One region of the Anoxybacillus sp. MB8 genome, then DNA from elsewhere that is predicted to be linked to it. Evidence: riboswitches for the same ligand, from Rfam matches in the RefSeq annotation. Region 1 holds a riboswitch; the other holds the start of a gene.
What was found. A riboswitch is a leader RNA that binds a small molecule or an ion and turns the genes downstream of it on or off. The one in region 1 is predicted to bind cyclic di-GMP.
Positions count from the first base shown of each region.

Region 2: another riboswitch for cyclic di-GMP. It lies ahead of EKC99_RS13430 (methyl-accepting chemotaxis protein); the one in region 1 lies ahead of EKC99_RS10780 (coiled-coil domain-containing protein 22).

Region 1 is NZ_RXXX01000030.1:22,042-27,730, forward strand. It holds gene EKC99_RS10770 (LysR family transcriptional regulator) at 121-1,002, shown strand; gene EKC99_RS10775 (small acid-soluble spore protein H) at 1,034-1,213, opposite strand; gene EKC99_RS10780 (coiled-coil domain-containing protein 22) at 1,294-1,929, opposite strand; cyclic di-GMP riboswitch class I at 1,967-2,049, opposite strand; gene EKC99_RS10785 (NAD-dependent deacylase) at 2,180-2,890, shown strand; partial or broken gene EKC99_RS10790 (transposase) at 2,964-3,590, opposite strand; gene EKC99_RS10795 (dienelactone hydrolase family protein) at 3,732-4,349, opposite strand; gene EKC99_RS15995 (cytochrome P450) at 4,414-4,857, opposite strand; gene EKC99_RS16000 (cytochrome P450) at 4,806-5,342, opposite strand; gene EKC99_RS10805 (hypothetical protein) at 5,384-5,653, opposite strand; gene EKC99_RS16055 (HD domain-containing protein) at 5,613-5,689, opposite strand, start outside.
Region 2 is NZ_RXXX01000049.1:5,723-9,235, reverse strand. It holds gene EKC99_RS13430 (methyl-accepting chemotaxis protein) at 1-933, opposite strand, end outside; cyclic di-GMP riboswitch class I at 1,040-1,127, opposite strand; gene adhP (alcohol dehydrogenase AdhP) at 1,364-2,377, shown strand; gene EKC99_RS13420 (YgaP family membrane protein) at 2,431-2,619, opposite strand; gene EKC99_RS13415 (Crp/Fnr family transcriptional regulator) at 2,689-3,306, opposite strand; gene EKC99_RS13410 (KamA family radical SAM protein) at 3,378-3,513, opposite strand, start outside.

The DNA.
Region 1 (5,689 bases):
TTCTACTATTCCTATAAATCAAGTATGTTTTATTTGACTTTACCTTAAAAAATAAAATTAGTAAAATAAATATAAATTATCAGAACTATTTATTTTTTTAATAACTAAGGAGCGAACGATATGTACGAACAATTAAAAACATTTATTACATTAGCTGAAGTGAAAAATTTCACAAAAACAGCAGAAATTCTTCATTTATCTCAACCAAGTGTAAGTTTGCACATTAAAAATTTAGAAAAAGAGTTTCAAACAAAACTATTTATTCGTTCACCAAAAGAGCTACAAATGACGCCAACGGGAGAATTGCTTTATGATCGAGCAAAAAAAATGATCACGTTATACGAACAAACGAAACAAGATATTTTGGAACATCACGACTGTGTGAAAGGAACATTAAAAATTGGGGCTAGTTTTACGATCGGAGAATACGTGCTACCTACTTTTTTATGCGCCTTACAAAACGATTATCCAGAATTACAATTGGAAGTGATCATCGGCAATACAAAAGAAATTGTAGAGCTCGTTCGTACGTATCAAACACATATCGGTTTAATTGAAGGTCAAACAAATGAAAAAGAGCTTGTGGTGTACCCATTTATGCAAGATGAGCTAGTCATCGTTGCGTCTAACGATCATCCTCTCGCTCACAAACAGGAAGTATCGATAAACGATTTACAAAACCAACTATGGATTACACGCGAATTAGGGTCTGGCACACGTGAATATTTTAACCATTTTATTCGTTCAAATGGGCTAAAAGTAAAATCACTGATAATTATTAGCAGCAATCAAGGAATAAAAGAAACGTTAATGCACGGAAACGGTTTAGCCCTCCTTTCACGTCATGTCATTGAACAGGAGTTGAATCATAAAAACTTATCGATTGTTTACGTTAAACATTCTCCTTTTTATCGAACATTTTCTTATCTTTATTCGCCGACAATGAAAAACAACAAACTTGTACACTTACTGATTGATTTACTCCAACAAAAAAGGATGTGACAAACAAGTTGCTTTGTCACATCCCCATCACTTAATGCTCCTCTAGCTGTGAAATCGGAACGCGCTGTTGTTTTTCTGGGTTGTTTAAAAAATGAATCGTTGCCATTTCCGTTTGTACATCGACATGTTCAATATACACGGCTTTTCCGTTATACGTTACATTTTTCATATCGGGTGACTGAGCAATTTGTTGCGCACGTGTGATGTTCATTCGCTTCCCTCCTTTCGAACGATTATTATCATTTGTGTTTCACGCGAAAATATGCAAAAAAAGAGCGCCAACAGGCACCCTTATAACAGTTCAAGCAACTTCTTTTTATTTTGTTGTACGTTTTCTTCTAACGCCTTTACTTTTTCTTTCAACGCTTGTACGTTGACATCATTCTTAGATACTTTCTTTTCTAACGCACGAATTTCATTTTTTACTGCTTTTAATTGATTAGAAGCAGCAATAAGCTTCCCAAACCATTGATCTAACTCTTCTTGTTTTTCCGCTTCGTCGTCTTTATCCGATTGCACGACAGGTGATTGTTCAGTCGTAGTCACAGTAGCGCTATCTTGTTCATTGACTACTTGTGTCGTTTCCTCTGTTGTTTGTTCACTTTGTGGTTGTGTTGGTTGTTCAGTTGGTTGTTCTTTCGGCGTGCTAAACGCTTCAAGCGCTATTGTCACCTCGTTTACACGCACTTCAATCTTGCTTAACTTTTTATTTAGTTCTGCCAATTTGTTTTTTAACATTTGTTGTTCTTTTTTCTTTTTTGCCTCTTCTTTTTTCTGCTTAGCTAACTCTTGTTTTTTCTTCGCTTCTTCCTTTTTCACGACAAGCTGACTTTTCTGTACATATTTTGCTCCATCATGCTTCGCTGCAAAAGCTGGGGAAGCAACGAGCATCGATGCTAGTAAAATTGGTAATCCTTTTTTAAACATTACCCTTTCCTCCATTTCATATGTATATTTTTTTGGTAATGGCAGCTGGCTGGCATAGGTATCCCGTTAGCCCCTATAGCTTTGCGACGCTAAGTTTCCTTAGCTGTGCCTTTACTTCTTATTATACTTTGCCTATTTTCATGGGCATGAATCAAAAGTCCTTATTTTCCTTATAAACATATGTGAAAATAAAGGAAGAAAAGGGCGAAGAAAGAAGTAGTTATTGGTAGATAAAAAGGAGGGGTACGGAATGTTAGAAAAATGGTTGAAAGAGTCTTCGTATACAATTGTATTTACTGGAGCAGGAATGTCTACAGAAAGCGGGCTTCCCGATTTTCGTTCGGCAAAATCAGGGCTTTGGCGCACGAAAAATCCACAACAATTAGCAAGTACGTATGCGATGCAACATAACCGAGACGAGTTTATTGCATTTTATCAATATCGTATTCGTACGTTGCTTAAATGTAAGCCACATGTCGGGCATATGATTTTGGCCGATTGGCAAAAGCGGGGGCTTATTCATCAAATCATCACGCAAAATGTCGACGGCTTTCACCAACAAGCAGGCAGTACAAATGTCATTGAATTACACGGAACGTTGCGAACAGTGCATTGCTCGCGTTGCAGGCAAACATACGACGCAAAACAGTATGTAGAGGAACAGTTTACGTGCACATGCGGCGGCTTTTTGCGCCCTTCCGTTGTTTTATTCGGGGAATCGTTACCGTATGATGCGTTTGAACAAGCATGGACAGCAGCCGAACGAGCAGACTTATGGATTGTGCTCGGCTCTTCTTTACAAGTGTCACCAGCTAACGAACTTCCTGTCATCGCGAAACGAAGCGGGGCCAAATTAGTGATTGTGAACATGGAACCGACGCCATTAGATGATTGGGCAGATTTGCTTATACATGGTCGTAAAATTGGAGAAGTGTTGCAGGAAATTGACGAATTACTTTAAAAAATAAGTGTGTCCCAAAAGCGTGCTCTTTTGGGACACTTGAAATATTTCTTTTTCATGCCACGGCTGTTGATTATCCAAAATTAGGAATACTTCTCCTGTAAATTTGAGCATACTCAAATAAGACAGCTGCCATCTCGGATTTCCATTCGAGAGAAAGTTGTCCAGAGAAAAAACGACGGACAAACGAAAGAAAAGGAAGGGAAGAGGTTGTCCGTTTTTCCGTTCGGTGATATAGCCATCTTAGTAACACATAAGTTGCCGTAAAAAGCTGGTTGTATACCGCGTGCTCGTTCGTGCCAAATAAGGTCGGAACATTTAGGTATTGCTTGATCCAACGGAAAAACACTTCCACCGTCCAACGCGCTTGATACATTTCGGCAATCTTTTCTACCGATGCTTCCAAAACGTTCGTGACGACACGGATTTCATGCCCGTTCGCATCCTAAAAGATCACGGCGCGATGGCGCTTTTGGGAACGACATGGTTTTGTTCCTAACTGGCAAGTAAAATCCGCCACAACGGAAGAAGAGGAGGAACAAAGTCGCTTTAGGCTCTTTTTCTGATGAATCTCGACATTGTCTTTCATCCGAATCACAAATGGTTACTTCTGTTCCACAAACCGATCAATGCGTTCGATTTTGAAGTACGCTCGATCCTCGACAAGAACCGATCGCACATCTGTGAGCTTCTCTCCCATCTCACGACCCCTGATTGTTGAGCAGTTAACCCTTTTGTAATCAGCCAAACGGTCCAATGCGGTAAGAAAATCCCCCAGGTGAAGAAAAATACAAAAAAGTTTGTGGATAACCATGTTTGTTTCATAATACTTCCCCTTATGTCAATACATTTTTTTCGTTTTCTGAATGGTTTCAATAAGTTGTAGGGACATTTCAAAAGCCTTTCTTTCTGAATCCGGATGATAGTTATTGGAGAAGGGATTAGCGAACCCGTGCTGTCCTTTAAACAACTCGACTTTTATCCCTGATTTACAGGATAATTGCTCGACGAGCCAGTTAACATTAAATGACTTTTCGTGCTCAGAAAACAGTAATAGTACGGGTAGTTTTGGGAATAAATTGAGATAGTCTCTAATCCGTGATCCATAGTAACCTATGGCCGCATCTCCTACGCCATAATGTTCGCAACATAACCAAGCTACGGTTGCACCGACGCTATACCCCCAAAACACAATGGTTTTGTATCGAGACTTTAAGGAATCTACTAAATTTAAAACTTGTTTTTTCGCTTTTCCAAATCCAATTTCATTTTTGAAATATTGGTAAGCATCTGCCTCATCATCATAATGAAAATGATCTCGATTTAATAAATTGGGGCAGTATACGTCATACCCTTTAGTGGCAATCATTTGAGCTACGTGTTTCATATGATCGTTAATCCCATAGATTTCATGTATTAGGATGACAGCAACATCAGAATAATTACAGTGTTTTAACATGATATGACAAACTCCTTATCCTTATAATTAAATATAGAGGGTGTGTCGCCCTCAGTATAGGAAGTTAGTATTTGATCGGCATTGTAACAATACCATGAAAGGCAGGGTTGGGCGTCCATTCAGGTCTTTCAAGATTATATAAAAAAGGTGTAATGTGAGAAAAACGTTGAATAACTTCTTTTAAAATTTCGGCGATTTCTACGCGAGCAAATGCTGCAGCAATGCATGCATGATAACCACCACCAAAACCAATATGCTGTTTACCTGTCCGATTGATATCAAATTTTTCTGGATTTTCAAAAACGCGTTCATCACGACCAGCGGAACCGAGGAAGAAATAGACCGAATCTCCTTCACGAATAAGTTGGTTATGAATAGTAATATCTTGGGCAGCGTGTCTTGTTATGTATTGAATTGATCCTTCAAGTCGCATAGCCTCATCCAAGACCTTAGGAATTAGAGACAGATCTTTTTTGAGTTCATCAAATACTTTTGGATGTTTGAACAATAGATACTTCTTAACATGAACTGCGGAATTTTATGTCCACCAAAAATTAGATGAATGGTTTGTGCGATAAGTTCATCGTCACATAATTCTCCTTCCTCACCCGAATTATCTGAGATTAAACGGCTTAACAAATCGTTGCGCTTTTTGATGCGTCTTTCAGCAATTGCTTCTGAAAGAAACATGTACATTTCTTTCATACTTTTTTTGGTTTGATCGCTGATATCTTTGTCAGGGACGTGGGAAACAACAAAGTTTTGCATAAATTGAGCAATGTCATCTGACCAACGGATAAAACGTTCAACCTCTTCACCTGGAATACCAAGCATTTTACAAAGTACCAACGCTGGAATTGGATGAGCAACTTCAGAAACGAAGTCAAACTCGTTCGAATGTTTTTCAACCACTTGATCTAAAACTGATGTTACAATTTTCTTGATTTCAGGAGTGATAGCCTCAATCTCTTCTTTCCAAAAGGCACGGTTCATGTATTTTCTTAAACATGTATGGATTGGACGGTCGTTATAGATCATCCATGTGGATATAATGTCGATGATCTCTCGCCTTCAGGGAGATTTTTCTTTTTGTGCCAAATTAGCGGGCTAGTGATAAAGGTGTCTCCCTGCAAATATTTTGTGATGTCATCATATCTTGTTATAAACCACGAACGCATTTCTTCATTCCAATAAACTGGAGCATTATCTCTTAATCTCTTGTAGTAGTTGTAACGATTATGCAAATAATCATCACTGTAAACACTAAATTGTTCTACATTTTGGGATTCGATAATTGTTTCCATTATAAGATTCTTCAGTTACAATTCTTATTGTTTGAG
Region 2 (3,513 bases), on a different contig from region 1:
TTGCGAACTCTCCTCCGCATGTTTTCCTTGCATTTCTGCTCCTTGGGCTACTTCTTGAATCGCTGTCGTCACTTCTTCTGTCGCTGCGCTTGCCTGTTCAGCACTTGCCATCAACTCTTGGGCGGAAGCAGATACATGCTCAGTCGCTGTGCTTACTTGTTGAATAAGCTGTTTCAAATTGTGAACCATTTGGTTAAACGATTTTGCTAATTGACCAATTTCATCACGATTTGCTACATGAATATCATCAACTGACAAATCGCCGTGTGCAATTTTTTCGGCATGTTCAGAAATTTGTTGAACAGGTCTTGAAATTTTTTCGCTAATATATAAAGCTAAAGCCATACTAACAAGAAAAGAGATGCCGATTGTAATAAGCGTCATATACTTCATGTCTTTCGCTTGCTCAGACAACGTTTCACTCATTTGCTGCAAATGCTTCACTTGCGTCGCACGCGCTTGTTCTCCTGCCTCTGTCACTTCAACCGTAATCGCATTTCCTCGCTCTTTCATAATCCGTGAAATTTCATCCATTTGACCTTGCTTTTTAAACTCTATCGCTTGTTTCGCAATGTCGCGATACTCTTTTTCTGCTTTTACTAGACGATCAACCTCTTGTTTTGCCTCATTTTCTAGCTGTAATGATGCAATCATCTCTTGGTTATCTGTAAACTCGCTCGCTGCTTGCTCAAATGCGGTTAAGCTTTCCGGCTTTCCATTAATTAAATACCCCCGCACAGCAATTTGTTCACGTAACATCGCATTTTGCATATTTGTCACGAGCGTAATCCGTTCAAATCCTTTGTTCATCGCTTCTGAATATTGTTGATCAATTGTCTCTAGCCGATTATATGTAAGCATACTTACAACAATAAACAACAATAATACCGAAAGAAACGTCGCCACCAATTTTTTTCTTACTGTTACCTTCATGCTGTCTTCATCCTCCTATGTTGATAAAAATAAAAGCCGCCTAAAAAACAAATACATAGGCAGCTATCGTTCGACCGTAAAACCTTCTTAATCATTTCCTTATAAGAAGGGCAACTGGCTGGCATATCTATACAATAGACGTAGCCCCTATAGCTTTGCGCCCTACCCTTTCGAGTAGTTTGCCGATTATTCAATTTTTTACATTTCCATCTTAACACAACAACTAGGAAAAAGGAAGTGGTGAGTTGTAACTAAAAGGGTAACATTTTACTTCGTCAAGACAAAAAACAAAAATTTACCTTTTTATCCAAAAAACTTTTACATTTTTTCGAACAGTTTGTTTGTGATATTTTTAACAAATTTAATACATGTTACATTAAATATGCATAGACCAAAAAATCCCTTTTCACTTAGAAGGAGGATTATAATTATGAAAGCTGCAGTTGTGGAACAATTTAAAGAACCATTACAAATTAAAGAAGTAGAAAAACCAACAATTTCATATGGAGAAGTGCTAGTGCGCATTAAAGCGTGTGGAGTATGTCATACAGACTTGCATGCCGCACATGGCGACTGGCCTGTAAAGCCAAAACTACCGCTCATTCCTGGACATGAAGGCGTTGGTGTCATCGAAGAAGTTGGACCAGGGGTGACGCACTTAAAAGTCGGAGATCGCGTCGGTATCCCTTGGCTTTATTCCGCTTGCGGCCATTGTGATTATTGCTTAAGCGGACAAGAAACATTATGTGAGCATCAACAAAACGCTGGATATTCGGTTGACGGTGGTTACGCTGAATATTGTCGTGCTGCAGCTGATTATGTCGTGAAAATTCCTGATAACTTATCATTTGAAGAGGCTGCTCCAATTTTTTGCGCTGGCGTAACAACATATAAAGCTTTAAAAGTAACAGGTGCAAAACCTGGTGAGTGGGTAGCAATTTACGGTATTGGCGGCCTCGGACACGTCGCTGTTCAATATGCAAAGGCGATGGGGCTAAACGTCGTTGCTGTCGATTTAGGCGATGAAAAACTTGAGTTAGCTAAACAGTTGGGAGCTGATCTTGTCGTCAATCCAAAACATGAAGACGCCGCGCAATGGATGAAAGAAAAAGTTGGTGGCGTGCATGCAGCTGTCGTCACTGCTGTTTCAAAAGCCGCGTTCGAATCAGCCTACAAAGCCATTCGTCGCGGTGGTGCTTGTGTACTCGTCGGATTACCGCCGGAAGAAATACCTATTCCAATTTTCGATACGGTATTAAATGGAGTAAAAATTATTGGTTCTATCGTTGGTACGCGCAAAGACTTACAAGAAGCACTTCAATTTGCAGCAGAAGGAAAAGTAAAAACAATTGTCGAAGTTCAACCGCTTGAAAACATTAACGATGTATTCGATCGTATGTTAAAAGGACAAATTAACGGTCGCGTTGTGTTAAAAGTAGATTAAGGAAGGCGTCCTGAAGGCGCCTTCTTATTTAATTTCAACTAAAATGAGTAAAGCTATTTCTTCGTCGTATTGATCCGAAACGGAACGTAAAGTGGACAAAATCTCATAAATGCCGTAGCGATAAGAACAATTCCTAAAATGCCGACATATTTTATATTTCCCTCAAGAAAAAATAATCCTAATAGTGCAATACCTAATATGAAGCGAATCATACGATCGACGGAACCAACATTTGCTTTCATCTTTTTTCCTCCCCTCTTCTCATCTCTCTTTAATCATAGAGGAAAAAAAGGAAACGTTCTGTGATAAAGTCACATTGTTGCAAATTTGTCACACAATCTTTCTTTGTCTACAATTTTTACTTTTCCACGCGCCAGTTGAACGTATCCGTCACGCTCAAGTTGCTTTAATATTCGGCTGACGACTTCACGTGCCGTTCCAAGTTCCACAGCAATATGTTCATGCGTCATCTCGATCATGTTTGTCTTGCTGTTGTCGCATCGTGTAAGCAAAAACTCGATTAAACGCTTATCCATTTTTTCAAATACGATGTGCTCAATCATTTGCATCATCGTCATAAAACGATTCATCATCATGTCATAAACGAACGTTTGTAGTTCAACATTTGTTGTCATCATCTTCGCAAACGTATGTTTCGGGACAATTAGTGCTTCCACATCTTCTTCCACAATCGCCGTCGCAGGAAAAGGGGAATGTGACAACAAACTGGAAATAGTCAATACACATGACTCTCCACGACAAACGCGATATAAATTTACTTCCTTCCCATTCTCCCCTATTTTTGCAACCCGAATGACACCAGAGACGATAAAAGCGACATGCTCACACATATCCCCTTCTCGAAAAACAACCGTTCCTTTCGAAAGCTTTATCTTTATGTATACGTTGTCGTGCAAAAACGGAAACAATCTTTCTCCCCCTTTCTTTCCTTATATTACAACGTAACAACATCCCTTTCCAATAAGAAAAGGGACGTTTTCTATGTTGTATATTGATCACTTCCAGGTAAATCATCAAACCATGTCGCATCATCTGGACAATCGAGAACAAAAAACTTCCCGTAATGCCCATATCGACTTTGATGATATTTTAAATACGCTTTTTTATTTTCAATA